DNA from 4 places in the Blautia acetigignens genome. Region 4 is predicted to be linked to each of the others. Evidence: riboswitches for the same ligand, from Rfam matches in the RefSeq annotation. Region 4 holds a riboswitch; each other region holds the start of a gene.
The links. A riboswitch is a leader RNA that binds a small molecule or an ion and turns the genes downstream of it on or off. The one in region 4 is predicted to bind FMN.
Positions count from the first base shown of each region.

Region 1: another riboswitch for FMN. It lies ahead of OCV70_RS19980 (4Fe-4S binding protein); the one in region 4 lies ahead of ribD (bifunctional diaminohydroxyphosphoribosylaminopyrimidine deaminase/5-amino-6-(5-phosphoribosylamino)uracil reductase RibD).
Region 2: another riboswitch for FMN. It lies ahead of OCV70_RS02450 (ECF transporter S component); the one in region 4 lies ahead of ribD (bifunctional diaminohydroxyphosphoribosylaminopyrimidine deaminase/5-amino-6-(5-phosphoribosylamino)uracil reductase RibD).
Region 3: another riboswitch for FMN. It lies ahead of OCV70_RS17230 (hypothetical protein); the one in region 4 lies ahead of ribD (bifunctional diaminohydroxyphosphoribosylaminopyrimidine deaminase/5-amino-6-(5-phosphoribosylamino)uracil reductase RibD).

Region 1 covers NZ_JAOQJM010000026.1:15,906-23,505, forward strand. Annotated here, with positions in the region: gene OCV70_RS17935 (DUF5605 domain-containing protein) at 1-889, opposite strand, end outside; gene OCV70_RS17940 (MFS transporter) at 916-2,121, opposite strand; gene OCV70_RS17945 (sugar transporter family protein) at 2,125-2,295, opposite strand; gene OCV70_RS17950 (LacI family DNA-binding transcriptional regulator) at 2,500-3,528, opposite strand; gene OCV70_RS17955 (helix-turn-helix transcriptional regulator) at 3,671-4,147, opposite strand; gene OCV70_RS17960 (hypothetical protein) at 4,403-4,822, shown strand; gene OCV70_RS17965 (hypothetical protein) at 4,879-5,049, shown strand; gene OCV70_RS17970 (winged helix-turn-helix transcriptional regulator) at 5,252-5,605, opposite strand; FMN riboswitch at 5,619-5,732, shown strand; gene OCV70_RS19980 (4Fe-4S binding protein) at 5,837-5,986, shown strand; gene OCV70_RS17980 (SIR2 family NAD-dependent protein deacylase) at 6,270-7,133, shown strand; gene OCV70_RS17985 (M14 family zinc carboxypeptidase) at 7,187-7,600, shown strand, end outside.
Region 2 covers NZ_JAOQJM010000001.1:535,320-542,919, forward strand. Annotated here, with positions in the region: gene OCV70_RS02425 (MFS transporter) at 1-869, opposite strand, end outside; gene OCV70_RS02430 (helix-turn-helix domain-containing protein) at 1,002-1,931, shown strand; gene OCV70_RS02435 (carbohydrate-binding family 9-like protein) at 2,007-2,630, opposite strand; gene OCV70_RS02440 (hypothetical protein) at 2,865-3,425, shown strand; gene OCV70_RS02445 (NUDIX hydrolase) at 3,555-4,169, opposite strand; gene OCV70_RS02450 (ECF transporter S component) at 4,185-4,820, opposite strand; FMN riboswitch at 5,001-5,137, opposite strand; gene OCV70_RS02455 (mechanosensitive ion channel family protein) at 5,202-6,110, opposite strand; gene OCV70_RS02460 (DUF1294 domain-containing protein) at 6,185-6,448, opposite strand; gene OCV70_RS02465 (Tex family protein) at 6,450-7,600, opposite strand, start outside.
Region 3 covers NZ_JAOQJM010000021.1:27,775-35,374, forward strand. Annotated here, with positions in the region: gene OCV70_RS17200 (hypothetical protein) at 1-1,499, opposite strand, end outside; gene OCV70_RS17205 (Type 1 glutamine amidotransferase-like domain-containing protein) at 1,598-2,200, opposite strand; gene OCV70_RS17210 (DUF6061 family protein) at 2,513-2,749, shown strand; gene OCV70_RS17215 (protein-ADP-ribose hydrolase) at 2,953-3,729, opposite strand; gene OCV70_RS17220 (SIR2 family NAD-dependent protein deacylase) at 3,726-4,670, opposite strand; gene OCV70_RS17225 (4Fe-4S binding protein) at 4,667-5,281, opposite strand; gene OCV70_RS17230 (hypothetical protein) at 5,278-5,568, opposite strand; FMN riboswitch at 5,643-5,754, opposite strand; gene OCV70_RS17235 (pyridoxamine 5'-phosphate oxidase family protein) at 5,775-6,170, opposite strand; gene OCV70_RS17240 (Rrf2 family transcriptional regulator) at 6,382-6,816, opposite strand; gene OCV70_RS17245 (DUF6040 family protein) at 6,971-7,600, opposite strand, start outside.
Region 4 covers NZ_JAOQJM010000019.1:9,161-16,760, forward strand. Annotated here, with positions in the region: gene OCV70_RS16515 (bifunctional 3,4-dihydroxy-2-butanone-4-phosphate synthase/GTP cyclohydrolase II) at 1-484, opposite strand, end outside; gene ribE (riboflavin synthase) at 503-1,156, opposite strand; gene ribD (bifunctional diaminohydroxyphosphoribosylaminopyrimidine deaminase/5-amino-6-(5-phosphoribosylamino)uracil reductase RibD) at 1,138-2,265, opposite strand; FMN riboswitch at 2,542-2,656, opposite strand; gene OCV70_RS16530 (class I SAM-dependent methyltransferase) at 3,129-3,935, opposite strand; gene OCV70_RS16535 (class I SAM-dependent methyltransferase) at 3,960-4,619, opposite strand; gene OCV70_RS16540 (ABC transporter ATP-binding protein) at 4,636-6,369, opposite strand; gene OCV70_RS16545 (ABC transporter ATP-binding protein) at 6,371-7,600, opposite strand, start outside.

The sequences.
Region 1 (7,600 bases), on a different contig from region 4:
GAGGAACGCAGTTGTGGATGGAACGAAGGTGTCCGTACGGGTCATTTTCCATTACAACTCTTGCGTAAGTATCCCAGTCTTCTACGGTTTTCTGAGGCATCAGATCGTATTCATTTGCCATGGACCACCAGATATTTTTGAAGTGGGAAAGACGTCTTGCAGCATAGGATAAGTAGAAAATATCCTGCTCCTTTGTCATTTTGGAAAAGCCCCAGCGGTCGTATGGATGAAGAAGAATGATGTCTGCTTCGATGCCAAGCTCGTCCAGCTGCTGGATTCTTTTTTCCAGATTTTCAAAGAACACATTATCAAATCTGGAGAAATCAAAGCCGTCTTTTGCGTTTCCCTGGAATGCATATCTTTCCGGATCTGTGGTGTTGTAGGTGTAGAATTTTGGGAAAATACACATTCTGATCTTGTTAAAAGGAGCGTTTTTCAGTGTTTCCAAAGTCTGCTCCTGCACCTGTTCGGACTGGTTGACCCATGCGTAGCAGGTGGTTCCAAAAGGCTGGAATCTGGTGCCGTCCTCGTATGCAAAATGGAATTCATCTTCTGTTACATAGAAGTTTACTTCCTTCTTTGGAAGTACATCTTTTTTCAGGCACACACGTCCATGGTTGCCTGCTGCGGCTGGTGTGCAGAGAAATTCACCTGTCTGGCCGTCCAACTGCGGGTCGCTGCTGTGTGTCTCATAAGTCCAGTTACCTTCTGCCTGAGGCATGAAACGGATGCCATATTTTCCCTGATCTTTGTAAAAACCTTTTACGGTAAGCTTCTGGATTCCATTGGAAAAATCAGCGGTAAGCTGTACATCCTGAAATGGATTTCCCTGGGATGTTCCGGAAAGTTCCAGGTCAAATACTTTATATTTTTCTACTGTTTTTGCCATAATTTTTCCCTTCTTTTTGAAAACTTTTATGCTCTCTTAGCACGCTTCTCCAGGTCTTCTACAATATGTCCATACTCTTTGTCCAGCTTGTAGAATAACAGGATGATGAACATGATCGCGAACACAACAAGCGGTACATATAAGAAGATGACGCGGATTCCGCTGATTGCGGAAGCTGGCTGTGCAGCGGAGGAGCTTACGAAACCAAATGCTGCAAGTACCCAGCCAAGAACTGCGGAGCCGATACCGGAACCGATTTTCTGTCCGATGGAGTTTGCGCTGAAAACAAGGCCCTCTGCGCGGATGCCGGATTTCCAGTCGTTGTACTCAACTGTGTCAGCAAGCATTCCGTACATAACACCGGAAAGAGCTGCGTTTCCAACACCTTTGATGATTGCTGCAATGTAAAGAACTGCATAGCTGGTTGGATTTAATAGTACCATTGCATATCCGATGAAGGAAATTGCAACACCGGAGATGGCGATTTTCTGTTTACCAATCTTGCGGATGATACCTGTGCATATTGCAAATGCTGCGAAGGAAGCGATGTTCTGGAAAATGGAAAGGTTTCCAACCAAGCTGTCATCGTTCATAATGTACTGTGCATAGTATACGTTTACACCGATAAAAGCGTTTACTACGCTGTTTAAAAAGAAGATTGCAAGAAGAATCATCCAATATTTGTTTTTAATAAGGCTTTTCAGAGCCTGTGGGATGTTGACTTTTTCTTCAGATCCGGCTTTCTTTGCTTCTTCGGTAACTGCTTCTTTGGTGGTGAAGAATACGATCAGGAAAAAGATGATCGCAACGACACCGTAGATCAGGAATGTTTTCTGCCATGCGGAAGAATCATTTCCGAAATATTTAACAAGTGGAAGAGTTGCTGCGTTTACGACCATACCGCCGCCAAATGCAAATACCATTTTGGAAATATTCAGATAGCCGCGCTCGGTTTGGTTCTTGGTCATAAGAGCTGCAAGGGAACCGAATGGCAGGTTGATCGCTGTGTATACAACAGTTACTGCCAGGTTGTAAGTGAGGAACGCATAGATGATTTTACCTGTGGTTCCAAAATCCGGTGCTGTGAACATGAGAACAAGTGACACTGCAAATGGAATGCACCACCACAGAAGCCAGGGTCTTGCTTTACCGTGTTTGCTGTGGATCTTTTCCATCAGGGAACCAACGATCAGGTCGCTGACGCCGTCCAGGAGACGGGAGATCAGAAGAATGGTTCAAACCACACCTGCGCCAAGTCCTGCAACATTTGTGAGGAAATAGGTGAAGAAGGAGTTGACTGGTGTGTACATCATGTTGTTTGCGAAATCACCGACGCCGTAGCCGATACGTTCTTTCATATGCAGGGAACGGTTTTCGCCTTCGTATGCATTTTCTGTGCCTTTCATTTTGTTTACCTCCGTACGTTTTCTTAAACTTGTTTTAAAACTATATTTTAATCATAATTCAACAAAAATTCAACAGAATAATCACAAAAACAGGGTTTTCTCTGTTTTATATAAAGGAATTCTGTGGAATTTGAACATAATGATGTAAAAATAGGACGAATTTAAACGATTCTGTTTAAATCCGCCCTGGATGAGGGTGTTTGTTTACAGGCTTTGTCTCAGCAGAATATCTGGCTGTGCGTAGATTTTGACCCGGGTAGTCCACTGCTGATGGATTTCTTTGTCCAGCAGGTCCATGGCCATGGCAGCGCGCTCAGCATGAGGGATTCTGACCTGAGTCAGCTTGGCACCGGAAAGGATGTAATCCGGAATCTCGTCAATGCCAATGGCTTTTACGCGGTCTGGAAATTTAATTCCACGTTTGCGAAGGGCAGTGGTGACGCCAATGGAAATCTGGTAGTTTTCAAAAAGAAATCCTTCCGGGAGGGGATTGTGCTCCAGCCAGGTGAGCATATTTTCGGTAATTGTGGGAATGTTGTGGCCAAGCTCTATGATATCGCTTTTGGCGGGCATGTGGTCGTTGCCGATCATGGTGTTGCGGAAAGCATCACGCCGTTTCTGGAAATTGTAGATGCTTTTGCCGGTGCACAGGTATTTGATATCGGATGCACCTGCCTGGTACAGAAGGTTCAGGCTGTTTTTCACCGCGCTTTCATTGTCGATGCAGACGCTGTTGTATTTGCCGTCGGGGGCTTCGTAGTCGTAAAGGACAATGGGCTTGTTGATTTTTTCCAGAATGGGATAGTCAGCAGGCTGCATTTCCGTGGCAAAAACAATCACGCCGGCAACAAGTTCGGTATTGCATTCTGCAATGACGGCGTTGGTTTCGTATTCGGTTTCATTGATATAGGAAAGGCCGTAGAGGTAGCCGCGGTTTCTTGCTTCTGTGTCAAAGGTGCGCAGAACTTCGGTCCACAAATCCAGCTCCGGGTCGCAGACAACCTGTTTGCGGTGGTTGATGATGAGCACCTTGATCAGACGGTGCGGTGCGTCGGGACTCTGGAAGGAGGAGTTTTCCGGGAGCACGCCGCCGTTGTTTTCCAGTTCTTTTATGCATTCCAAAACCTTCTGGCGGGTCTGTTCGTTTACGCCGGGTTTGCCGTTGACTGCGAGGGAGACGGTGGCTTTGGAAATGCCAAGATGTCTGGCGACATCGACCATTTTTACTTTCATAGGGATACCTGCCTTTCCGGGGAAAATGTGGTTGGTGAAAATTGCTTACGGGTGGAGCTGTATGGTTTGCTCATGTTTATATTTAAACATTTTAAACTATTGATTTAAACAAGTCAAGGAGGAAAACAGGTGCATATGAAGTCTAATTCTGGTTGGCGGATACTTCCTTCTCTACCCACAGCTGCAGTGCTTCAATAGCACGGGAAACTTTTTCCAGATTTTCCTGGATATTGGAAAAATCAGGAATCTCGTCCTCGGAGATCTTTCCATCTCTGGAAATTTCGATAAGGCGGTTGGTGAGCGGGTAAACAGCATTTAAGGAGGCAACGGTTTCCAGAATGATTGCCGGAAGCTCGGTCATCTCTATAGAAGGAACGTATTTCATACCGATCGGACATTCATGTGAGCAGTAGTAGTTGCAAAGCTCCGGGGCATTGTAAACCTGGGACATGCGGATCACGTCCTCGGGGGCAGGCTGTACCTTCTCATTTTCGATGCGCTCTAAGCGGTCCTCGGAAATAAATGCGAGAAGTTCAGAGGCTTTTTCCCGGGGGAGGTTGTCTTCCTCACGCAATTGCTGGTAAATGGTTTTATTTTCTCTGGTGGATTTTCTTCCCATGGATTTTTCCTTTCCCTGCTGTATTACGAACATTTCGGATGCGTTTGGTTTTTTGTGCTGCGTTGAAATTCATATTACGCAGCGTCTGCGGAATAATTGGGGTTATTCCGCAATAAATGCGGTGTATTTTCCCAGGCAAAAACACTATAATCATCCCATAAAGTTCAATACAACATCTGTTAAAGATTACGGAAAGCTTTTTAAACTGGCTTTCCGGTCTGGATTTAGTATAACACGAAAGAAGAGGGAAATGAAATGGAAGGTTACAATTTACAGAAAGAAATGAGTGAAGCGATACAGGCTGGTGAAAACGCATTGTGCAGTCTGAGGGCAGCAAGGGAAGAACTTCAGAAAGCTGGGAACTGGGGAATTGTGGATTTGTTTGGAGGCGGATTTATTACAAACCTGATCAAGCATTCCAAAATGGATAACGCTTCCCACCTGATGGAAAATGCCAAGTATGATCTGAAGAAGTTCCAGAAAGAGCTTAGGGACGTGACGATCAATACGGATTTGTCAATTGACTGCGGCGGTTTTCTTACCTTTGCCGATTTCTTCTGGGACGGCGTGGTTGCCGACTGGCTGGTACAGTCGAAAATCAATGATGCAAAGCGTCAGGTCGATGACGCGATTGCACAGGTGGAGCAGATTCTCAGGAGACTGAAGCAGTATTAAAATTTTGAATGGCAAGCTAAATTATTGATTAGATAGAAAAAATGGAGGAAAAAATTATGTTAACACTTATTATAATCGTTTTAATTCTCATGGCAATTTGCAGACCGCGTCGCTACAGAGGCTTTGGCCCGTATCACCATCATCACGGCCCTGGCGGTCCATTTGGTCCTGGCCCTGGCGGACACAGAGGTCCTGGCGGCCCATTTGGCCCTGGTCCAAGATGGTAAATGATTTACAGAGAAAATATTAGAATTGGAATTTGATGACTGGAAATGTCTCTAACATTCTATGTGGAATGCAGGGACATTTCCGGAGAACAATTCAGATTATAAGGATAAAATCCGGAACTTTAATTCTTTGTCAAAGTTCCGGGTTTTTTATGCGTGAAAAGTAATTTGATTTATTTCTTTCTTTGATTATGGAATAAATTTAGGAATACTGCTTCTTATAATTTTCTCCCCAGGCCCACATTGCATCCATGATGGGCTTCAGGCTGTAGCCAAGCTCGGTCAGGGTGTATTCTACTCTTGGCGGCACTTCGGCGTAAACCTTGCGGGTGAGAAGTCCGGATTCTTTCATCTGGCGAAGCTGTGAGGTGAGAACCTTCTGAGATACCGTGCCGATGGATTTGCGCAGCTCACCGAACCGCTTGGTGCCAGTAAGCAGATCGCGGAGGATGAGCACCTTCCATTTATCGCTGATGAGAGTGAGGGTAGTCTCCACGGGGCAGGCTGGGAGATTGGGAGCTGTGGACTGGGATGTTGATTCATTATGTTTTTCCATTGTGATGATACAAATAGTTCTTCAGGACAAGGTGAAATTCCTGACCGGCAGTATAGTCTGCGCGCCATATGGCTGATACGGCGAAATCCCGTAACCGACGGTAAAGTCCGGATGAAAGGAGATAACAATGAATACAGAAATTATAAAAATTGAGAATGTAAATAAAGATAATAATTTTAAAGAAAAAAATAAGATAATGCTTCAGGTGAGAATGCTGACAATGACGGCTGTATTGGCTGCAAACTATGTTATTCCGTCTGTCCACAGAAATGTATTGATATTAGTAAAATTCCGGTGGAAATCGATCAGAATCATTGTCTTCACTGTGGAAGATGTGTGGAAACTTGTCCTGCTCAGGCAATTATGAAGAGAGGACAATAATCGGAGAAAGGACTGGATAGTGGCAGGTATGAACCAAAATGAGAGACGAATTTTCCTGATTTAAGAGCTTTTAAATGAGCGGGAGAATGAAAATTATGGAACAATGTCCATTCCAAGAGAGCGGGAAGATCAGAAACTGCTTTTGCGCGGGCTGATGAATGTTCGAGTGCCGAAGAAAATAAATCCCAGATTTTTGCAGATCCAGGACGAATATTTGAGGGCAGAAATGGAAGAAAAGAATATTCTATTTAAAGAAAAAAATCAGTTGTTTTACAGAAGAAGGATGGCGAAGATCCAGCAGCTGAAAGAGGCGATTGAAGAAGCGGATGCGGTTGTGATTGGTGCAGGAGCCGGGCTTTCTACTTCAGCAGGGTTTGTATATACAGGGGAACGATTTTCGAAATATTTTGGAGATTTTGCGGGAAAATATGGATTTGAGGATATGTACTCAGGCGGATTTTATCCATTTGATTCTTTGGAGGAATATTGGGGGTACTGGAGCAGATATATTTATATTAACCGATATATGAATGCGCCGAAGCCAGTGTACGAGAATCTTTTGAGACTGGTACAGGAGAAGGACTATTTCGTGCTTACAACCAATGTGGATCACTGTTTCCAGAAAGCTGGTTTTGATAAACATAGAATGTTCTATACACAGGGAGATTATGGTCTCTGGCAGTGCAGCAGACCATGCCATCATGAGACATATGATAACCGGAAAATTGTGGAGAAAATGGTAGAAGCACAGGGCTATACTGTGGCAGCAGACGGCACATTACTTGCTCCGCAACGCGCTGCACTGAAAATGACAGTTCCGTCAGAATTAGTACCTCATTGTCCAAAATGCGGCGCTCCAATGACCATGAATTTACGTGCGGACAGTACCTTTGTGGAAGATGATGGATGGCACAAAGCTGCCTCCAGATATGATGATTTCATCCGCAGACACCAGAGAATGAAGGTTCTTTTCCTCGAGCTTGGTGTGGGTTATAACACTCCCGGCATTATCAAATATCCTTTCTGGCAGATGACCGCAGGCAATCCGAAGGCTGTTTATGCATGTATCAATTACAGAGATGCCGCCTGCCAAACGGAATTACAGAACCAGGCGATTTGTATAGAGGGAGATATTGAGAGATTGTGACTATGTAGCCGCTAATATATTAGCAAGGGAAGTATGTTTTGCAGGAGTCGCTCATGAAATATTATCAGAAAGCAGTTTCTACTCCGGGAATACCGTACTATACATATGAAGAAATGCAGCAGGATCTTGCCGCTTTGCAGGCGGAGTATCCTGCTTTTTTGCAGCTGCATTCTGCTGGGAAAAGTGTAGAAGGAAGAGACATTACAGAAGTAATTCTGGGAAATATAGAAAGCAGATTTCATATTCTGATTCAGGCTTCCATGCATGCCAGGGAATATATGAATACAATTCTGATGATGAACCAAATAAATGATTATTTGCGGCAAAAAACTGGAAAATATTTGGAAAATCAATCCTGTAAGCGATACGCTTCATCTCAAGATGTATATGGAATTCATACATTTTCCAGAGATAAAAAGTATATTCATAGAGCTCTAAATAACATCCAAGACATATGCTTTCATATC
Region 2 (7,600 bases), on a different contig from region 4:
AGATAGCAGAATACGCATAAAATTCCGGAGCCTGCCATAAATTTCATCAGATCCATTTTATCTCCGTATTTTCCAAAAATCACACGGCTGATTCCCATCGTAATGGCAAACATACAGGGACCAGCCAAGTCTCCGATGGTCTTAGACAGTCCAAGTGCCGCCTCTGCATAGGCAGATGCCCACTGGGACATGGACAGCTCTGATGCCCCGGAACACACCATCAGACACACAGCGATCCAGAACACAGGCTTACGAAACAGTTCCCCGATTTTCATTCCTTTCCCTTCGTCCACCAGATGCTTGATAGGACAAGTAGCAAAATTGTAAACATTAATGGTTGGAACGATTGCCCACAAAACTGCCAGCCACTTCCAGCTGTCCATTCCAAAAACTGCGAAAAACAGGGTGGAAACTGCAATGGTTCCCACAGACCCCCAGCAATAGAAGGAATGAAGAAGACTCATAGTTGCCTCTTTATTTTCGAAAGGACACGCTTCCATAATGGGACTGCAAAGCACTTCAATCAGTCCGCTTCCAACAGCATAAACAATAACACTGATGATAATTCCCATAAAAGGATCTGGCAAAAGCTCCGGAAGAAATGCCAGCCCAACCAGTCCTAAAGCGGAACTGATTTCAGAAGTCACAATGCACACACGATATCCGATTTTGTCTACAAACCGGGCACAAAACAAATCTATCAGCAGCTGGGTAAAGAAAAAACAGGTGGAAATCAATGCAATATTTCCAAGGGAAATATGATAATCTGTGTGAAATTTCAGAAACAGCAGCGGTGCAAAATTGGCTGCTATAGCCTGGGTAATAAAACCCAGATAACAGGCTCGTTTGGTTTTTTGGTAATTTGGCATGATTGGTTCTCCTTTTTTCTTCTTTGAAGAAGATTTTTGTCTTATTGGATTATATTATATTTGATTGTATTTTTCATTGGATTATTTTCGATTTTTATTGTATAATATCGTAAAACAAAGGATAAACCAGATATGAAAGAAACCAACGTATATACCAAAATTGTTACAGACGAAAATTTAATGGAGACCCAGTCTCACGGAAGCCAGGACTATCCCTTTCGCTACTATTATGAACATTTAGCCCAGTTTGATTTTAACTGTATAGACTGGCACTGGCATACGGAGCTGGAATTTGTATATGTTCAATCCGAAACCGTAACTGCCTGGATTGGGGAAAAGCAGCTGGAGTTGCCAACAGACAGCGGCATTTTTATTAACTCCAAATTCCTTCACCGTTTTTCCTCTCCTGAGGATGCTGTCATCCCAAACTTTCTCTGCATGCCCTCTTTCCTTGCAGCTACAGACAGCTATATCTACCAAAACTATGTGAAGCCTATCGTTTCATCAAATATTCCTTTTTGGACTTTTCGCAGGGAAATTTCCTGGCAATCCAGAATTCTGGATCTTATGAAGCAAATTATTTCTGCACAGGCTTCCGGTTCTTCCTGCCATCTTCTGACCTCAGCCCTTATGCAGCAGCTCTGGCTGGAAATATATGAACATACAGACCTTTCCACTACATCGGAAGTCACTGGGCAATTCTCTGTAAACCGTGCAAGGCTCCAGCTGATGATGCAGTTCATTCACGAAAATTACAGAAGAAATCTTTCCCTGGATGAGATCGCCGCACAGTCTATGATCAGTAAAAGCTCTGCCCTAAATCTTTTTCGGAGCTATCTTCACATCACGCCAGTTAATTATCTCATAAACTATCGGCTGAAACAGGCTGCCCTTCTGCTTTCCCATACAGAGAAAAAAGTCAGCACCATTTCAGCCGAAACTGGTTTTCACAATGTAGATTATTTTTGCAAAGCCTTCAAAAAGCACTATCAGGTGACCCCTAGGGAATATCGAGAAGAAAAGCGGGAACTTGTCAAAATGTCTTGCATCCTGAGTTTTTGAGCCAAACTTGTAAGTTTCCTGTCCTTAATCCATAACATCAAAACCAGGGCTGCTTGTACTCCTCCAATGGTGTTGTTATGCCATCACTGCCTCTGCGAAGCAGACCGGCAGGTGAAAATCAGGTTTCTCACTTTCAATGGGAGAGTAGCTTCCGAAATGCAGAATTTCCTCTGACTCTGAAATTTTATAGAAATTACAGTAAAAGCTTCTGCCCTTTTTTATTTCTTCAAAATCACAGATTTCTTTGAGATATTCTTCCGGGAAAAGTACCTCCAGATACCATTTATTCTCTTCTACAGCTGCCTTCACACCAGTCATGGCAAACTGCTCTTCGCTAATGGAGCATCTGCTTTTTCTCCCGCGTCCATAATTGGCAAGCATTGCACCGTTTGCATTGATCTCAAAATTTGTATACATACATTCATTTGAAAGTGCCTGGTTTTCCTCTGGGAAAGCAAGAAAAATTTCCATTGCACTATCTGTATAAACCGGATCATTGTGCCTGTAATACCGTCTGAGAGGATTTTTTTCTTCGCAAACCATTTTCACAAACAGTCCTTCCCCTTCCACATATCCCATCCATCCGTAGACAAGTGGGCTCTGTTTGCTGTTCCACATATATTGATTAATAAAGAACTTTTCACAATGTTCAATCTGCTCTTTTCGTTCTATTTTTTTCACATGATATTGTAATCCCATAACCATCCTCTTTTCTATATTTTTATTAAAGCCATTGCACTGTTATAAAACCTGTTTAAATATACTTCAGTATACCATATTTCTACTTCCATTTCCGCTGAAAAAGGAATTGTTTTAGATTATATTTCCAAAATATGCTCTATATCTTTTTTACATTTTTTGCTGCAGATATGTTATAATGGGGACGTTGATTGAATAAAACAGTTTTGAACATACTTATGAGGTAAAATACTTATGAAATACAGAGATGAATTTCGCATTGCTTCCACAGCCATTTTGCTTAGCGTGGCTATGTTTGGAATTTCCGTGGTAGTTCCAAAGGAGAGCCGGGTTCCTACAGCCAAGACTACTTTGGTAGAAGCACCTGAGACAGCTGCCGAAGCAGAAGCTGCTGCCGAACAAACAGAATTTCCTATTTATAACCAGGAAAGCAACTATGATACTTCTTATGACAACAGCCAGGATTACTATGAACCTGATACTTCCGGTGACAGCTCAGATCCTGCAAACAGCGGCGATTCTTCTGGCAGTGATCAGATCACTTATCCTTCTGAGGATACCGGTGATGGCTCCGGAGATACTTCCGGAGGGGATGCTTCCGGAGGGGATACTTCTGGAGGGGATACTTCTGGAGGAGATGCTCCTGCGATTCCGGATTACACAGAGACTCCCGGCGATGGCTATGAGCCAAGTGAAGATAACAACTGGGATTATGTAGCCCCTGGTGCTGACTCCGGAGCAGATGGTTCTGACGGTTCAGACAGTGCCCAGCCGGATATGGAGGTTTATGAATAGCGTCGTTTCAATTGCATAATAAGAAAACAAAATCCCCGTGGATTCATTTCACGAAGCATTCCAATTATGTTCAGCTTCTGAAAATTCCCGGGGATTTTGTAATTTACAATCTAATGCTAAAATATATCATCATTTTATTTGATTCAAAAATGCAAATGGCTCCTTATCTTCCAGAAAATGCATCAGCATATAGGCAGTCATGATTGCCACATTCTCCTCCTGTAAAATACGCTTCACTTCTTCTTTATCCGCAAGAACAACTTCAATCTCCTCTGTAGCCTCCTGAGCCTTGGAGCTGATCTGACCGCTGGCATATCCGTACACAGTCGCACAGGATTCATCTGTCATCCCTACCGTGGTAAAATAAGGCTTCTGATAGGCCTCTGCTACCGGAATCGGTTCCAGCTTTAAGCCTGTTTCCTCGTACATCTCACGGACTGCACCCTCATGATAATTTTCATCTGGTTCTACCAGTCCTGCCGGAAATTCATAAATATAATCTCCCAGCGTGTAGCGATACTGCCGAATCAATACCACCTTGTCGTGGTTTTCTCCGTAAATACTGTAAATAATTACGCCATCTGGTTTGTTTTTGCGGGTTACAAGCTTCAGGCTCTCCACATCTCTGGCACGGGATGCCACGAAGTAATTCACAGGTGTGTTATGTACACTGGTTGCCTTTACATTATAAAGGTTTACATAACGGTTATCTGTCTGCTTGGTAATGCTGTTGATTTTTCCCATAGGAACCTCTTTTCATCAGTCACCGCGAAGGATTACACGAATTCTTTTATAAATAAAGAATACGATCACTGAGGTTAATGTGTATTTAAATAAGTTAAATGGCACAAGAATCATAATTGCAAAGGTAAGAAGGTTCGTAACACCACTGTGTACTGCTGCGCCCATCTCGATAAATGCCTGAACCGGCATTCCAAATGCCTTTCCGTATGCCGGAAGAAGAACAAATGCATTTATAAAGCATGCAAGGATAGTGGTAAGAATTACACCAACTGCCATTCCGGCAACTGCATGTGTTCTTGTTTTCTTATGCTGGTAGCGGTAGATCAGGCCTGCCGGAATTACATAAGAGCAGCCAAAGATGAAGTTCGCCACATCTCCAACACCTGCTGTCATAGTTCCTTTGGTTACCAGATGAACCAGAATCTTCACCAGCTCGATCAGCATGCCCGCTACAGGTCCCATTGCAAAGGAACCGATCAGTGCCGGAATTTCGGAAAAATCCAGCTGGTAAAAGGATGGAGCAAGAAAAGGAAGCGGCACCTCAAAATTCATAAGTACGCCGGCCACAGCACCTAACATTGCTACCTGGGCAATGGTTCTGGTTCGGCTTCGTTCCATTACATTTCCATTTCTGATTACTTGTTCGCTCATACTCGTCACTCCTTAAATTATAATATTTAAAGAAAATTTCTGCAAGTATGCGAATAGAAAATCTTAGGATCTTTTCCAGCACTGCAGCAAGCAGCTATTTCCATCCACACAAAAAGCCCCGGAATTTCTTCCGGGGCAATGAGTACGTACAAATAAATATCAACTTATCTGATCATTCTGCGCGTTCTTCTCTCATCCAGACTTTACTGTCGGTTTTGGAATTTCACCAAATCAGCCGCCTAAGCGGGTCGCGGACTATACCGCCGGTAGGGAATTTCGATATTCAAGTTCTCGATCACCCTGCCCCGAAGAAATTTTCTTTATTCATGTGGATTATACAATAGAAAAACAATAATTTCAAGAAGAAGTAAAAATATTTTTTTATTCTTCCGTTCTTTTCTCCACCACATGCACATCCATCTGGGGATAAGGAATTCCAATTTCGTTAGCATCGAATGCTATTTTTATTTTTTCATTCAGGCGCCATTTGATGTTCCAGTATTTCTCTGTAGGGACCCAGACCCTAAGCCCCAGGACCACTGCGCTGTCTCCCAGTTCATCTACAAACACCTGCATCTCCTTATCTGACTTTGTGCCGGGATCCTCCTGCAAAATGTGATAAAGAAGCTTTTTGGCTTTTTTAATATCGGAATCATAGGAAATCCCTACTTTAATTTCCAACTTACGCAAAGCCTGGGCAGTTACATTAATGATAGTACTGTTGGACAGCCTGCCATTTGGAATGATCACATGCTTATTATCTACTGTTGTAAGGGTTGTATAAAACATCTCAATTTTATACACTGTGCCTTCTGTACCACCTGACTGGTCCTGAATAATGTAATCACCTACCTGAAAAGGTTTAAACAGTAACAGCATTACACCACCTGCCAGATTTTCCAGTCCTCCCTGAAGAGCAAGACCAATCGTAACACCGGCAGTTCCAAGAAGAGCCGCAACTGAAGATTCCTTCACGCCAAAATAAGTAGCAATATTAAAGATCAGAATCAGATATAACAGGAATTTTCCGAAGGAGCAGATAAACTGGGCAACTCCCTTATCTACGCCAGCCTTTTCCATGGATCTTTTTGTTATTTTCAGGAACCACTTGATCAGCTTCGTTCCTGCATAAAAAGCAAGAACTGATAAAACCACCTTCATCCCGAACTCGATTAAATCCGGAATGTGTCCATTAAAGTAAGCCTTGAGCTGACTCATATTGAAATTGACCTTATCTACGGTTTCCTGTACCGTTTCCTGAACTGCATTTTCAATTACCTGTTCTTCCAAATTATCATCTCCCGCTTCTCATCGTCAAACGTTTTCCACAGTCATCGGCCTGCTTCCACTTGTTTATCCACCGCTTACTGTACCATTCTCCACAATATCAGCTGAACTGCCAGAATCAGCGGCACACCCACACGAAATTTCCACTTTCTGGCCTTATGGTGAAAAAACTGCATTCCCAGAATAGCCCCAACAGAGCCTCCAATAGCCGCCACGGCAAGCAGCTGGGCTTCCGGAATTCTCCACTGCTTATGGATTGCCTTCTGCTTGTCCGCTCCGTACATGCCAAAGGCAATCAGATTGATAACAGCCAGATATACGGTTAATACATTCTGTATCATTTTATTTGTTCAGACCTTTCATGGAAAGACTGATGCGGTTCTTTTTCTCATCCACGCCAAGTACACGTACTTCCACAACGTCTCCTACGCTTACTGCTTCCAGAGGATGTTTAATAAACTTCTCACTCATCTGGGAAATATGCACAAGTCCGTCCTGATGCACTCCGATATCCACAAAGGCACCAAAATCAATTACATTACGGACAGTTCCTTTCAGAACCATGCCCTCCTTCAGATCCTTGATATCAAGAACGTCAGTACGAAGGATTGGCTTTGGCATCTCGTCACGAGGGTCACGGGCAGGCTTCTCAAGCTCTTTTACGATATCACGAAGTGTAATCTCACCAATTTCCAGCTCTGCTGCCAGTTTCTTGTAATCCTTAATCTGTCTTCCAAGTCCTGCCAGCTTTCCTCCTGCAATATCTTCTGCTGAATATCCCAGCTTCTCAAGAAGACGGGATGCAGCCTCATAGCTCTCCGGATGTACACTGGTAGCATCAAGTGGATTGGTTCCGCCTGTAATACGCATGAAGCCTGCACACTGCTCAAATGCCTTCGGTCCTAGCTTAGCAACCTTAAGAAGCTCTTTTCGGGTAGTAAAACGACCGTTCTCTTCTCGATAAACAACAATATTCTTAGCTATAGCTTTGGAAACGCCGGAAATATATTCAAGAAGGGATGCAGAAGCTGTATTTAAGTCTACACCAACTTTATTTACAGAATCTTCTACCACTCCGGTCAGTGCCTCGCCCAGCTTCTTCTGGTTCATATCATGCTGATACTGACCTACACCGATAGATTTGGGATCAATCTTAACCAGCTCTGCCAGCGGATCCTGCACACGTCTTGCAATAGAAGCTGCACTTCTTTGTCCCACATCAAAATTAGGGAATTCTTCTGTTGCCAGCTTACTTGCTGAATAAACAGAAGCACCTGCTTCATTTGTAATGACATACTGAACTTTTGCCTCCGGGATTTCCTTAAGCATGTCCACGATTACCTGCTCAGATTCTCTGGAAGCCGTGCCATTTCCCACAGAAATCAGAGAAATGCCATATTTTTTGATCATTCCCTCAACAGTATCCTTAGCAGCACGGATTTTTTTCTCATTGGTAGGTGCTGTTGGGTAAACAACAGTGGTATCCAGTACCT
Region 3 (7,600 bases), on a different contig from region 4:
GTTTCAGAATCCGAGCCACCAGCGACATCATCCGTACTCCCTGTATTCTCATTCCCAGAAGTATTTCCAACTTCATTCCCTGCCGCATCATTTTCAGAACTTCCTGCATCCGATGTCTCCCCGGTTCCATCAGAACCACCCGTACCACTTCCAGTTCCACTGCCGCTTCCGCCCGGAAATGGAATCACCACAGTCCCGGAAGCCTCCGCAGACCGTTCCACCGGATCCGCAGCCACATCCACAACAACCTGCGCAAAAAACTGCATGTGGTTTTCCTCAGAAGAAGCAAACTGGATACTGATCAGCTTCACCCTGGTCTGCCCGATCTCATGCGCGGAAGCATTGGTAAACGTATGAATCCCGATCTTCCCAGTCTTCGCGTTGTCTTCAATCTGGTTCAGCAGCCCCGAAATATTCTTGTCGTTCCTTGACTTCGCCTGAGCCAGCCTTGGGTTCTTCCCCACACATTTCAGGCTCTGCTTTCCCCCGATTTTCTGCCTGATGGAAGTGATACAGGTGATCTGTCCCTCATCCGCCTGTCCTCCTGCAAACGTCAGCACATCCCCCGGATCCAGGGCAGGGTTCCCGATGGTATCCGAATCAAACGGCACATACCGGATCACGGACAGATCTGTCAGGATATTCCTGCACAGCATTTCCCTGGTCTCTGCCAGTCCAAACTGCAAAAGCGGATTCACTCCCAAGTTCATGGTCAGCCCATTATCCGGGTCCAGAGCATAATACTCTGCAATCTGCGTCTGCTTATTAGTAGAACTCACCGCCGTATACCTGGTGATAAAATCCGAAAAACTGGAAGAAAACCGGTGTCTCTGCTCCACCTTCATCACAGGATCCTTCCCGTACTTTCTCAGTTCCAGCTTCCCCTCCCTGTTAATAATAAAGAAACCTCCCAGAACCTGTGCCACATAAAACAGCACGTCCCGGCAGGTCTCAATATCATTTTCAGTATAAACAGAAAGCGTCACCCCGCCATTCGGCATGGCATCAATCTCCGCCCTCTTATTCGCAAACTCCACTTTACACCGCTTACAGCACAAAGCAATAAAATCATAAGCAGTCCCCACAGTCTCAAACCCGTTGAAACTCTTATCAAACCGCAGCATAAAATCATAGGCTTTCAGTTCCAGACACTTTGCCAGACGGTTCGCCTCACTGACCTCAAAAACTCCCATCGGCACATCTTCCACCGAACCATCCGCCAGCACCAGATGAAACACCAGCGTCACAAGCGTATCCTCCAGCGTGTACCTGTCAATATCACTCAGAAGCGTGATCCCCATCTCTGCCGCATACACCGTCCCCAGTTCAATCTCCGTACTTCCGCAGCACTGCCTGGAAATATATCCGGAACCCTTCACAATCTCCTTCGACCCGAACTCATACGTCATTCCGCCTCTGGTAACGATCGTACCCGTCCAGTAATATTTTCTTGTATTGCTCTTCACAGCTCTCAGAAACCCATCCGATACCGGATACATCCCGCCACCTCCATTTCCCCACGAAAAAAGCACCAGCCAACTCAATGACTGATGCTGTGTTATGTTATTGTTTTTCACTACAACCTGGAATTTTCAAATTAGTCTTTGCAAATAACCTTTGAACCTTCACCATCGATTACAATTCCCTGACGGTTGTTAATTGGGCATAAATTCAAATCCGAAAATTCAGTCATTATTTTCTCAGTAACTTTCTTAAATGGTGCTGTAAGATAATGCGGAAGAACATAGAAATCAATCAAATCAAGCCCTGCATCATCTTCTTGTGAGTAGTCCTCCGGCTTTTCATCCATTTGTTCAATATATTGGATAGTTGGAGCGCATATAATCGCACCTGCCGATTCACCGATCATCAGTTTTCCCTTTTCCAATTCCTTCTTCAATAGCTCATCCGTTCCCGTTTTACGGAGCTGGTCCATAAGGAAGAAAGAATTTCCACCAGTAAAATATATCACATCCGCATCTTCAAAAACAGACTGTATCGTTAAATAAGCCTCCGTTGAAATATCAATTTCAGTTACGGCTGCTCCCAGTTTATTGAATAGCTTTCGAGCCGAGCCGACATAACCGGTATAGCCTTCACGCAGCGAAGCTGTGGGAATAAATGCGACTTTCTTGTTATCAATTTCTTCTTTTATCAAACTTCCTACACTTGAAAAGTGCGAACATAAAAACAGTTTCATCCATATCCTCCTTAATAAATTCCGATTGAGATTTCACCTGTTTTAAGAGATTTAATAACTGTTATATTTTGTTATTAAATTCTCTGTAAACCCTTGAAAACACTGGATTTGTCGCAGGTGAGCTTTCCCTTATTGTTTCCCTTGTGTTATATCGTCCCGCCAGTGTTTACAAACTCTGATAAGGGAAAATACAAGGGCAAGAAAATCATATAAAACAGTATAACACAAAATAAAAGTGACATGGTGAACTGATTGAAATGCTTCTGATTTTTGTAACTGATGATTTATTGATCGATAAGGAGATAAGATACGATGAGAACAATATTTGCAGAATATAATCCACAATGCAACAGTATTGATGTTTATACCAGTGCCGGCTATATGCTTCGCATTGACTGCTGGGAAGCTGAGAAGGACTTAAAAACCACGCCTGGATCAGACTGTGCATTAAATACACTTGCTATTGACGAACCACTGGAATATGCAAGATTATATCTTGATGGAAATTTACAGATGTGGGTTGATGCAGAAGATTCACTTGAACTTTAATATTTCCTGTTAAAAATTGAGTAGGAGGCAGTGACTAACCGCCGTCCTCTCAGTGGACAGCCCCCAATTGGTGAACTGTCCACTTTTTTTAATAATATTCTCGTTCTTCCCACCAGTCGTTCACTTAACATCGGATTCCAATATAAATCACATTCTCAGGCAGTAACAGTACAATAAGATTTATCGGATATTTCAACAAACGCTTATAACAATCCACTGTATATTTTTAAATCTTCATCCTTAAACACATTAAAGATTACCTTTTTTATTCTGCTGTCTTTGTTAAGATACTGCTTTACAGTGTTCGTTGCAATCTCGGCAGCTCGTTGCTGTGGAAAACGGAATACACCTGTAGACAAACAACAGAATGCAATAGATTCCACACCAGTATCAGCTGCAAGCTTTAGGCACTCTGTATAGCAGCTTGCCAACAGGTCTTCATCTTTTTTTGTGACTTTCCATTGTATAATCGGTCCTACCGTATGAAGAATATATTTTGCCGGAAGATTGTAGCCCGATGTTATCTTTGCTTTGCCGGTCTCTTCTTCATGTCCCTGCTCTGTCATAATCTCATGCATTTTCAGACGCAGCTCAATTCCTGCATAAGTATGAATAAAATTATCAATACAGGCATGCATCGGCGAAAAGCATCCAAGCATCTGTGAGTTGCAAGCATTTACGATTGCATCACATTTCAGTGTCGTAATATCACCCTGCCAGATATATAATCTCGAATCGGATCTGACAGGTGCAAGCGCGGCAGCATCTGTGATTCCACGCTCTATATTTCTTTCTGCAAGATACTCATCCTGTATTTTCAAAAAATCATTACTGATTGGTCTTGGCGGTCTGACATTCATAAGTGAGCGAAGCAGATTTTCCTGCCCCTGCTTATCCGTAGGAATGTTCTGGCTGCCAACTCGTATTTCTTCTTTTAAAAGATACTGAATCAGATATTCTCTTCGCTCATCCTGTGTCATAATACTAGCCCCCTTATATCAGTAATTGCCTTTGCCATATCACCGCCAATACCAATTGCACGTTCCCCGAAGCTTTCCGGCACAACTGCTTCGTCCATATTCAGGCGTATCAAACTATAAGACGAGTTCTCCCTCACCATCTTTTCAAAAGGGAAACGTATAATAATCGGCGTATTAAATCCAACTCCAAGTTCCAAAAGAACAACCTTTTTATCTTTATGCTGTTCCAGAAACCCCGCATACCTGTCGGCTGCCTCATGCCACGCTTCATCTTCCACAAAATAATTATCACAACGGAGATTCATAGCCATATTGCCGCCACACACCGGACATTTTGGTACAAGTTCTGATGGAATCAGGCAGTCTCTTCTTGCTTTATCCATTTTACGAAACAGGTCTTTTGCATCGTAAGTCTTTGGATGACAGGCTTTCTGGCACTGGATTTTCCCATAATCTCCCTGTGTTGCAAATATTCTTTTTTCATCGAATCCCGCTTTATAAAACTGATGATCCACATTGGTTGTAAGTACAAAATATTCTTTGTTCTTTACAATATCATAAAGTTCTGTATAAAGCGGCAATGCCGGAGGATCAAAACGGTTCATCAATGCATGTTTTGACCAGTATCCCCACTTTGCCTCCTCAGACGGATATGGATAAAATCCGGCTGCATACATATCTGTCATGTAGTACTCACCGTATTTTTTTATAAATTCTGCAAAATTGTCTGTAAACCTTTTACCACCATATTGGATTCCCGCAGCTGTCGATGCCCCGGCTCCTGCCCCGATTATAACACAGTCTGTATTTCTTATATTCTTTGCTGCCCTGTCAATCTGGTCTTCATATGCATACTTTTGGAATACATAATCCCTTGCCGGAGTACTACATAAAAAGTTTCTCCAGTCAGCATGCCCTTTTCTGATTTTCTTAAAAATCATAATGAACCTCTTTTCTCAATACACTGCTTCGGACAAATTTCTGCACATCTTCCGCAATGCAGACAATGATTCTGGTTGATAGTAACCGGAACTGAAGATATATCAATGCATTTTTGCGGACATACAGAGTAACACAGTTTGCATCCAATACATTCTTTTCCAATAAAATACCCTGTCTGAACTGCCTCGTTTTTTCCAATTGTTATAGTATCCCTCACAATATTTGATGGATTGCTGATATCAAAATACTCTCCCTGTGCCTCATACAGCCGAAACACTTCGATTGCGTCTTTCGTATCTCCCGGATAGATTTTCTTCATATATGGATTTTTTTCAAACATAATATCAAGATTCTTTTTTCCGATGTTCTTTATTTTTCCACGCAGAGACACCGCAATTTTGTCTTTTGTTGCGGATATTGCCACATACTGCTGCTCCATTAACTGGTCATAAAATGTTTTTCCCGTTGCTGTAAGGAAATACACACCTTCTTCATCATAGTACATCATATCTATGATTCTTGTCTGAGGATGTCCATCTGAACCTATCGTTGCAACTGTTGTTGAATGAATTTCATCCACCAGAAGTTCAAGATAATCCATTTTTGTCATTTCCAAGTCTCTCCTTTCAGTATCGGTGTAAGTTTTTTATATATCATCATGGTAATTGCTCCAATTACCATGCCTTTTAAGATATTAAACGGCAATGCATTGAATAGCACAATGTCCAGCTTAGTCTTAATAAATGGCAGAAATTCGCCAAATGATGGACTCAAAGGAACCGGAAACTCTAAAAATGCCAACACATATGATATAGCTGCCAGTAGAGCTGTCATTGTTATCGTCCTTGTAGAAACTAAATTTTTTCTTGTTTTAATAGTTGCTGTATTGTTACTCATAAATCTCCTTTTTGTGAGATATGCCTGAATTTAAAACAGCCCGCAGGACGGGATTTCCTGCGGGACTTGTTTTATCATATCTTCTCTCATCCGGACTTTACCGTCGGTTATGGAATTGCACCATATCAGCTTTTGCTCGCAGACTATACTGCCGGTCAGGAATTACACCTTGCCCCGAAGACTGTAATTTTTTCTGTTAATTATCTTTAAAATTCATAAGGTGGATTTCCAGAGAAATCTGCGATTAAACCATGCGGATTTTCAAGATAGAATACCTCAAAAATAGGATTATCTGCTGTCTGGTACTGTCCCTTAACGATAGGATTGTTCATGCATCCTTCCTTTACACTCTTGTTGTCCTCAAATACTGCTTTGCCATGAAGGCGAATCCATGCGTATTCAGGGGAAGATACTGATACTTCTACTTCAGGATTTGCTAACATATCCTTGTAAACATCCTTTGTGTTGTTAGTACAGAACCAAAGCTTTCCGTCCTGCTCAAAACAGAACATGAATGGACGGCATTTTGCCTTTCCATCTCTTCCGACGGTTGCTAAATACTGAACCGGGTTTTTCTGTAAAAATTCTACTACTTTCTGCATTTTAAATTACCTCCTTGATATGTTGTAACAACGATTATTACATCTTGTAGCTATACAATATCATCCGTTTAATGTAATGTCAATAGTTACATCAAACTTTTTGTAACTTTTTCTGTTACAACTCCTTTTGAAGATTTTACATTGATTATGAAAAACGAAAAGGCTCCGGAAATTGTGATGATATAATCACTCATCCGAAGCCTTCTGTAGGCTACTCTTCCTCTGTATACACTGCAATATCTTTTTTCACATCAGCAAGTGTCATTTCTGAAAGTTTTTCCTCCATTGCCTTCTGTACTTCTAACAGTCTCTTATCAAGAACATGGTGAATATTCTTTCCTACCGGACATTTCTGATTGGGATTCTCATGAAAATGAAACAGTTCTTCATCTGGTGCACATTCCACTGCTTTATACACATCAAGGAATGTAATCTGCTCCAATGGTCTGGTAATTGTCACACCGCCTGTCCCTCTTGCAACTTCAATAAGACCAGCAGCCTTTAATTGTTGCAATATTTTACGAACAATCACCGGATTAGTTCCAATGCTTGCTGCCATAAAATCACTAGTCATCTTCTGATCCGAAAATGTATCTATACAGGCAAACATATGGATTGCCATTGTAAATCTGCTTGAAATCTGCATTATAAACACCTCTCTTTGACAGTAATCATATCAAAAAACAGATGTAATTTCAATGGTTACATTGTTGTTGAAAACTTAATATAAATACAATCAATAGTCTGCTTTAGAAAAAACAGGAAGATACTTTACAAAATCTTCCTGTTTTCTTTTTGTTTTAGTAATATCCTCGTTCCTCCCGCCAGTCTTTCACATAACATCGGATTCCAATATAGACCACATGCACCAGCAGTAACAATACAATGAGGTTTATCGACATGACAGATTTTATCCGTTCACCAAAGTAGATTGCGATAGCTGTACTCATTATTGCCACCATAATGCTGAGTATATCCCAACAATATTTCCGGTAGATTTTTCCAACCTGATATCCAATCCAAACTATAATCAATCCTGTTATTATGAATAAAATTCCTATAACAATAGTTGCAATCAGCCAGTACACAATCCCGGAAATGATGCTGTTTGAAATTACATTACTTAACTGTCCGAAAGAATCTGCACCTATGACAAACTCCCGAAACAAGCTTCCTATTCCTTTTCCTAACGCACCGAAAAAGGTGCTACAGTCGTTAAGGAAAACTGGCGAAAGAATAGCGGTAAACAGCGTTGTCGTTATGCTGTACCATGCCAGCAGAAACAAGATACTTTCATAACCAATCGTCATATTTTTATATTTCTTTTCTAACTGGCTTTTACGGTTATCGCATTTTTCTTTTGCTTTCTGGTAAGCAATACGGTCACATTTTTCACATTTCTCATAAGGCACTTTTTTCTCAACAGCTAC
Region 4 (7,600 bases):
ATTCCTTCAGTCCGGCAAGTCTCAAAAGATCTGTTGTTGCCTCCGTATGGCCATTTCGTACCAGAACCCCGCCTTTTCTGGAAATAAGCGGAAATACATGTCCCGGTCTTCTGAAATCCTCCGGTTTTGACTGATCATCCACACACTTCATGATAGTATAGGAGCGCTCTTCCGCAGAGATACCTGTGGTTGTATCTGCGTGATCTACTGCCACGGTAAATGCTGTACTGTGATTGTCCGTGTTCTCCGCAACCATCGGCGGAAAGTTCAATCTCGCCGCAATTTCTGCACTCATCGGTGTACAGATAAGACCCTTTGCATAGGTCGCCATGAAATTAATATTTTCCCTGGTCGCAAACTCTGCCGCACATATCAGATCTCCCTCATTTTCTCTGTCCGGATCATCTGTGACCAGAACTATTTTTCCTTCCTTAAGATCCCTAAGTGCTTCTTCAATTGTGTTGTACTGATAATTTTGTGACATAGTGTATATCCTCCTGTTCTAAAACCCGAATTCTTCAAGAAACTCCATCGTAATTCCGGATTCTTTTTTCTCTTCTTCGTTTTTTCTGATGCCAAGCAGTTTTTCTACGTATTTTCCGATCACATCATTTTCCAGATTAACCAGATCCCCCGGCACCTTTTCCAAAAGAGTGGTTTCTTCTCCTGTATGTGGAATGACCGACACCTGAAAACCAGCTTCATCAACCCTTGCAACTGTCAGGCTGATCCCATCAATACAGACGGATCCTTTTTCCACGATCAGATGCAAAATCTGTGGCGATGTCTCAATTGATACCCAGATGGCATTTTCTTCCCGGAGCATGGAACGTATCACGCCAGTCCCATCAATATGGCCGCTTACTATGTGTCCCCCGAACCTGCCGTCTGCAGCCATTGCACGTTCCAGGTTTACCTGGCTTCCGGCCTTGCAGCTGCCAAGACTGCTTCTTCTGATCGTCTCTGCCATCACATCGGCAGTAAATCCGTCCGGCTGAATCGACGTAACTGTCAGACACACACCATTCACAGCGATACTGTCACCGATCCTTGTCCCTTCCAGGACTTTCCGGGCTTTCACTGCCAGGATCCCTGATTCCCCTGTCAGCTGTATATAACGGACTTTTCCTTTCTCTTCTACGATTCCTGTAAACATGATTCCTCCTGTTTTTTATCACACACCTGACATTTTATCCGGATATCCTCACCGATCTGACAGATATCTGTATATTTCAGTTCCACTGCTTCAGACGGCAGTTCAACTCCAATACCCTCTACCGGTGTCTTCCCAGCCACACCGCCAAACAGCTTTGGTGCCACAAAAGCCTGTACTTCCTTTACAATTCCAGCTCGCAGTGCACTGTCATTTAACGTACCTCCTCCCTCCAGGAGGATGCTGTCAATGCCTCTGTTTCCCAGATCTGCCATCAGCTTCTTAAGGTCTATCTGATTCTTTTCGTCGGGACAGTAAATGGTTTCAACTCCCATGGTATGTAATATTTTTATTTTCTCTTTTGCATTTTTCTGTTCTGCATAAGCCACGATCGTCCGGTACTTTTCCGCACTTTTTACAATCTGACTGCCCGGCGGGATCCTGAGCTTACTGTCACACACAATCCTGACAGGACTTTTCCAGCCTTCTACCCGGACGTTTAACATCGGATCATCTGCAAGCACAGTTCCAATACCAGCCATGATTCCCATGTACTGATGCCGCATATGCTGTACTTCTTTTCGTGCAGATTCTCCGGTGATCCATTTTGATGCTCCTGTTTTCGTTGCGATCTTCCCATCCAGTGTCATGGCATACTTCATTACCACATAAGGGGTCTTCGTAGTAATATAATGGAAAAACACCGGGTTCAGCTGATCACATTCTTCTCTCATAAAATCTTCAACTACTGTTACACCGGCTTCCCTTAACATCTGTACACCTTTTCCTGCCACTTTCGGATTCGGATCTCTGGAACCGATCACCACTTTTCTGATCTTCTGTTCAATGATCGCTTCCGTACATGGAGGTGTTTTACCATGATGACAGCAAGGCTCCAACGTGACATAAATCACCGCACCTTCTGCTGATTCTGTAAGAGAAGCAATTGCATTACGTTCCGCGTGAAGTTCTCCATACTTTTTATGATAGCCTTCCCCGATGATCTTTCCGTCTTTTACGATCACTGCCCCTACCATAGGATTGGGATTCGTCCAGCCTTCTCCTTTTTTGGCCAGTTGAATAGCCCGAAGCATATATTCCTGATCCGTCATTTCTATTCCTTCTTTCTTATTCCTGTTCTTTGCCTGGGCTACGCCGAGGCTTTTAAACATGTGCAATCGGATTCACAGACAAGTGAATGGTATAGTTATTTCGAAAACGATGTACCAGATACAAAAAAAGCCTGCAGAAATATCTGCAGGGTGGAATTGATCTGTTACATATGATTGATAAATGAATGTCTGATTTTCCTATATAAAAAGCTCTGAAATGGATCACCATCTCAGAGCTCTGATACTACATTCATTCATACAAAAAATCAACTGTACTATCATCTTCTTCCATCCAGACTGTACTGTCGGCCCCGGAATCTCACCGGATCATGCCTCTCGGCTCGCGGGCTTTACCGCCGGTAGGGAATCTCACCCTGCTCTGAAGATATCTTTTTGTTTATTTTAATACTTTATCTGTTGTTTGTAAAGCAGAATTTTTATTTTACTTAGTTTACTGATGGAGATAGAATATCCATATACACAATAAATATCCTCATTTTATCCATATATTATATCGTTTTATGAATTGTTTTTTTATTAAAATTACACTATTTTTTCACTATTTTTCATTACTTCATCGTTTTCGCCAGTGAATTGAGCAATGCCCACATCTCTGGATTAGCCAATACTTTTGCCAGAAGTTCCGGATCGACTTCATCAGCAACAGAACCGTCACAAGCAACCAAACGATAACGGTTTCTGTATAGAGTTGGTTGAAGCTTCTGGTTAAAGATTTGCAAAAGTTCCCATAGTGCATTATCTTTTAATTTTGCACGCTGGTGATAGAAAGCGGCTTTTGATGGTGTTTCATCAGTGCGTCCGAAAAAATGATAAAGTTCTCTCTCTCTGATATTGTATATCCACTATAGTTTTAGATGTATCATCTTTACCATCTTGAATTGATCAGAAACTGTCATACTGACCTTTGTGGATAGCTTTAAGCCATTTTTAGGGATGTAACGATAGTATGGTTCCTCCGCAATCACCTTCACATTACCCCCGATCTTTGCTGCCAGTTCTTCCGCTGAATCCACATAAAAGAACATTTGTGCATCGGCATGGCCGACCTGTTTCATATATTTTTTCTTCATCATGGTCATTCCTCTTTTGTTCACCGTATCAAAAACAACTTCCATATTTCCAAATTGCCCAATCATACGCAGAAGGGCAATGACCTTATGTTCCTCAAAATAATGAAATAACCCGCCTGCAGTAACGAGAATAGGAGCATCAAGTACATCATTGCGAACTTTTTTGATCCAATCCTTTGCAAAGGCATCCCCGGAAATATATAATTCCCTCTCTGGTTCGGGAAGAAGTCCCCGCCGGTATTCGATTACATGAGGCAGATCCACGGCATACCAGTGTGTCTTCCCGTTATCACATCGGTGATAGGTTGTCTCCAGACCACAGCCCAGTTGGACAATCACACCGTCCGGTCTGCGTTCCAGAAAAGACCGAATAATCCGATCCATATTAGCAGACCGGGAAGCAGAGGCCAAAAGGGTATACTGGTTCTGCATATTCTGTTTAATCAAGTCTGAAGGCAGCTTCTTTTTCAATTCCAATGCTTTTTTATCATATAAAATTTGTGGGCAATGCTCAGCAGCATAAATTCTTCCCAGCATAGGGACAAACAGGGTATCCTCCACGACTCCTAACTTGGACATAGCCAAACCTCCTGTTTTGATACATTACTTTCTGCCGACAAGCAGCCGGGAAGACCCCAGCATCATCATGGCAGCCCAACGGTGGGAGCCAAAAGCTTCCTGTGCAGTGTCAACGAGTCGTACTTCCTCATACCCCATATCCCGCAGTTTCTGCGCAAAACCTTCCATGTCACCGTACATCTTTGGTTTCATATCATCGTTGAGTGCAAAGACGCCGCCTTTTTTCAATACCCGCAGGCTTTCCAGCAGCAGTTTCTGCATATCAGCACCCATAACATTGTGATAGACATAGTTGCTGATAACTACATCAAAGCTCTCATCAGGAAAATCCAGCTGCTTCGCATCACCGTGCTGAAATACACAGCGGGAAGCCACGCCCTCACTGGCAGCATTCTTCTCGCAGAGTGCTTTGCTGTAATTGTACACAGCGCCCCAGTAATCAACACCGATCACTTTTGCTTTCGGCCATGTCAGAGCTGAACGGATTGTCAATGCTCCGGAGCCGCAGCCTACTTCCAGAATCTTCCCCTCGCCGTCATAGTCCAGATGAGAAAGAACGACTCGATGAACCTGTTCCATGATTCCGCCAATGATGTAAAAGACAGGGTTGGACATCCAGCTTCCATAGTCTTCTCCGTGGGTACCAAGTCGGATATTTTCCTGCTTACAATGGTTCTTGTTCATTACATTTCCTCCTTCTTCACGCAAGTTTCCAGTTCTGGCTTTCTGTCTGCAGTTTTACCATATGGGCATATACACCATTCTTTTCTTCCAGATCCTTTGGTGATCCTTCTTCTGCAACTGTACCATCAGAAAGGACAACGATCTTATCTGCTCCGGCTACGGTACGCATCCTGTGGGCGATAACCAGAACGGTTTTATCTGCGATCAGACGGGAAAGGGCTGTCTGTATCAGAGTTTCATTTTCCACATCCAGGGAAGCAGTCGCTTCATCCAAAAGAATGATCGGCGCATTTTTCAGAAATGCACGGGCAATAGAGATACGCTGGCGCTCTCCGCCGGATAGTTCACAGCCATTTTCTCCGATATTGGTATGCCATCCATCCGGCAGTTTTTTGGCAAATTCATCCACATTGGCAAGTTTCGCAGCCGCAATGACCTGTTCATCTGTGGCGTCTTTGTTTCCGATTCGGATATTCTCCAGAATCGTATTGTCAAACAGTGTGACATCCTGGAATACGATGGAATACAGAGAAAGCAGTGTTTCCGGGTCTATTCGGGATACATCCATACCTCCCACGGTAATCTTTCCTCTGTTAATATCCCAGAATCTTGCAGCCAGCCGGGATACGGTTGTTTTCCCGCCGCCAGATGGGCCGACCAAAGCCGTAACCTCTCCCTGTTTTGCCGTAAAGGAAACATCTTTCAATACTGTTTCTCCGGTATTGTAGGCAAACCCAACATGGTCAAAGACAATATCATACCCCTGATTGGAAAGCCTGTCACTGCCTTGCTGGATCGGATGATCGAGAATCTCATTCATTCGGGCAATGTTGGTTCGTGTACTGATGACTGCCGCAAGATTCTGGAGCGCGCCCTGCAGAGGGTCATATAAACGGGATACTACCAGAAGGAACATAAAGAATGTAAGCACGGAGAGGCTTCCTTGCATGAGTAGAACAGCTCCCACCAGCGCAACCGTTGCAATACCAAGCTTCAGCACCAGCGATGCGGAAACCACAAAAACAGCAAGGCCGAATTCATTGAGGATGGAACGATGCTCCACAGCACGGATCTTCTTTTCCAGCCCTTTTAAATATGCCTGCTCCGCATTGTTCGCTTTCAGGTCACGAACTGTTTCAATACACTCCTGTATCCCGTCTGCGCAGGCCATCTTCACATCCATCGCTTTCTGATTCAGATTTTCCTGAATCTTTGCGGAAAATCCCACAATCGCAAAAGCAACCGGCAGAACCCATAAGGCAGCCAGCGCCATTCTCCAGTCCGTAAAGAGCAGACCGATAGAAATCAGAACCGTAGAAATGATCGAACCCACAAGCTCAGGGATAAAATGTGAAAAACTCTGTTCCAGAAAGGTACAGTCCGCCATAATGGTACTGGTAAGATCGGCTAAATCCTTTTTTCCGAAAAAAGAAAGAGGGATTTTGCGCAGATGCTCTGCCAGGGTAATGCGGCGGACACCGCTTTCTTTGTAAGTGGCAAAATAGGTCGCATTGTATTGAAAGAAAGTGGTCAGCAGAATCAAGCCGATACACACCACGCAGCCTGCCACATAAAATGGAATTTTCCCACCGGGAACACCCCCGTTCATCAGATCGCTGACCAGGTAATATAAAAGTCCTACCGGGAACATAAAAGACAGATTCTGAAGGACACAGGCCAGGCAGCCTTTGATCAGGTCTTTTGCTCCCTGTTCAGACAGGGCATATTTTTTCTGCAGTTTTTTGCTCATATCACTGCACCTCCTTTGTTACCTTCCATTGCACGGAAGTCTGGTAATTTTTCCACATACGGCTGAAAATGCCGTCTTTTGCAAGCAATTCACGACTGTTCCCGCACTCGGCAACCTGTCCGTCCTGAATGACAAAAATCTGATCCACATTTGTTAAGGTAGAAAGCCTGTGGGCAATCATAATCACTGTCTTTCCCTCGGAAAGTTTTGAGAAAGCAGCCTGTACACGGCTTTCGTTATCCGGGTCAGCAAAGGCAGTGGCTTCATCCAGAATAATAATCGGAGCATTTTTCAGCATCACACGGGCAATGGCAATTCGCTGCTGCTCTCCACCGGATAGATAGACCCCCTTTGTACCGATGACCGTATCCACACCCTGTGGGAGTTTTTCCAGAATATCATCGCATTGCGCGTGATGAAGGGCAGTCAGAACTTCCTCACGGGTAGCTTCCGGTTTTCCCATACGCACATTTTCCAGAATGGACGCCTTGATGAGACGGCTGTTCTGAAATACGAAAGACACCGTATTCATGAGTTCCTCTTTTGGGATGTCTTTCACATTAACACCACCGATTTTTACCATTCCGCTCTGGGGATCAAAGAATCGGGAAATCAGGTTGGCAAGGGTTGTCTTACCACCGCCGGACGGGCCTACAAAAGCTACCGTCTGCCCTTCAGGAATGGTCAGTGAAATATCTTCTAATACTTCTTTTTCTCCATCATAACTGAAATGAACCGATTTCAGTTCCACGGAAGCATTGTGCGGGTGTATTGGATGTTTGGTTTCCTCCAGAGGCTTCAAACGCAAAACGCTGTCAATTCTCTGTAAAGCGTCATCTACGATCATGGCATTTTCACTTTGGAACATGATACGTGTCAGTGTAATAGAAATAACCGGTGTAATGATGATATAGAAAATGAGATCCAGTAAGAAACCGGAAGTCACACCGTCTTGTGTCAGCAACAAGCCTCCGGCGATCAGTGTGGCAAAAACTCCGTTGATTGCAGCTGTATAGAACATCATCGGTGTCCGAAGCTGCTTGGTATAAGCGATCACCCATACTTTATACCGGTCAATGGATTCTTTAAACTTCTTAAAGGAAAAGATGGTCTGGCCAAAGGTTTTTACCACCGGAATCCCGCGGACATACTCTACCGCTTCGTTGGACATATCATCCAGCGCATTCTGGTATTCTTTCATCTTTTCCTGCATCTGCTTTCCGGTCATTGT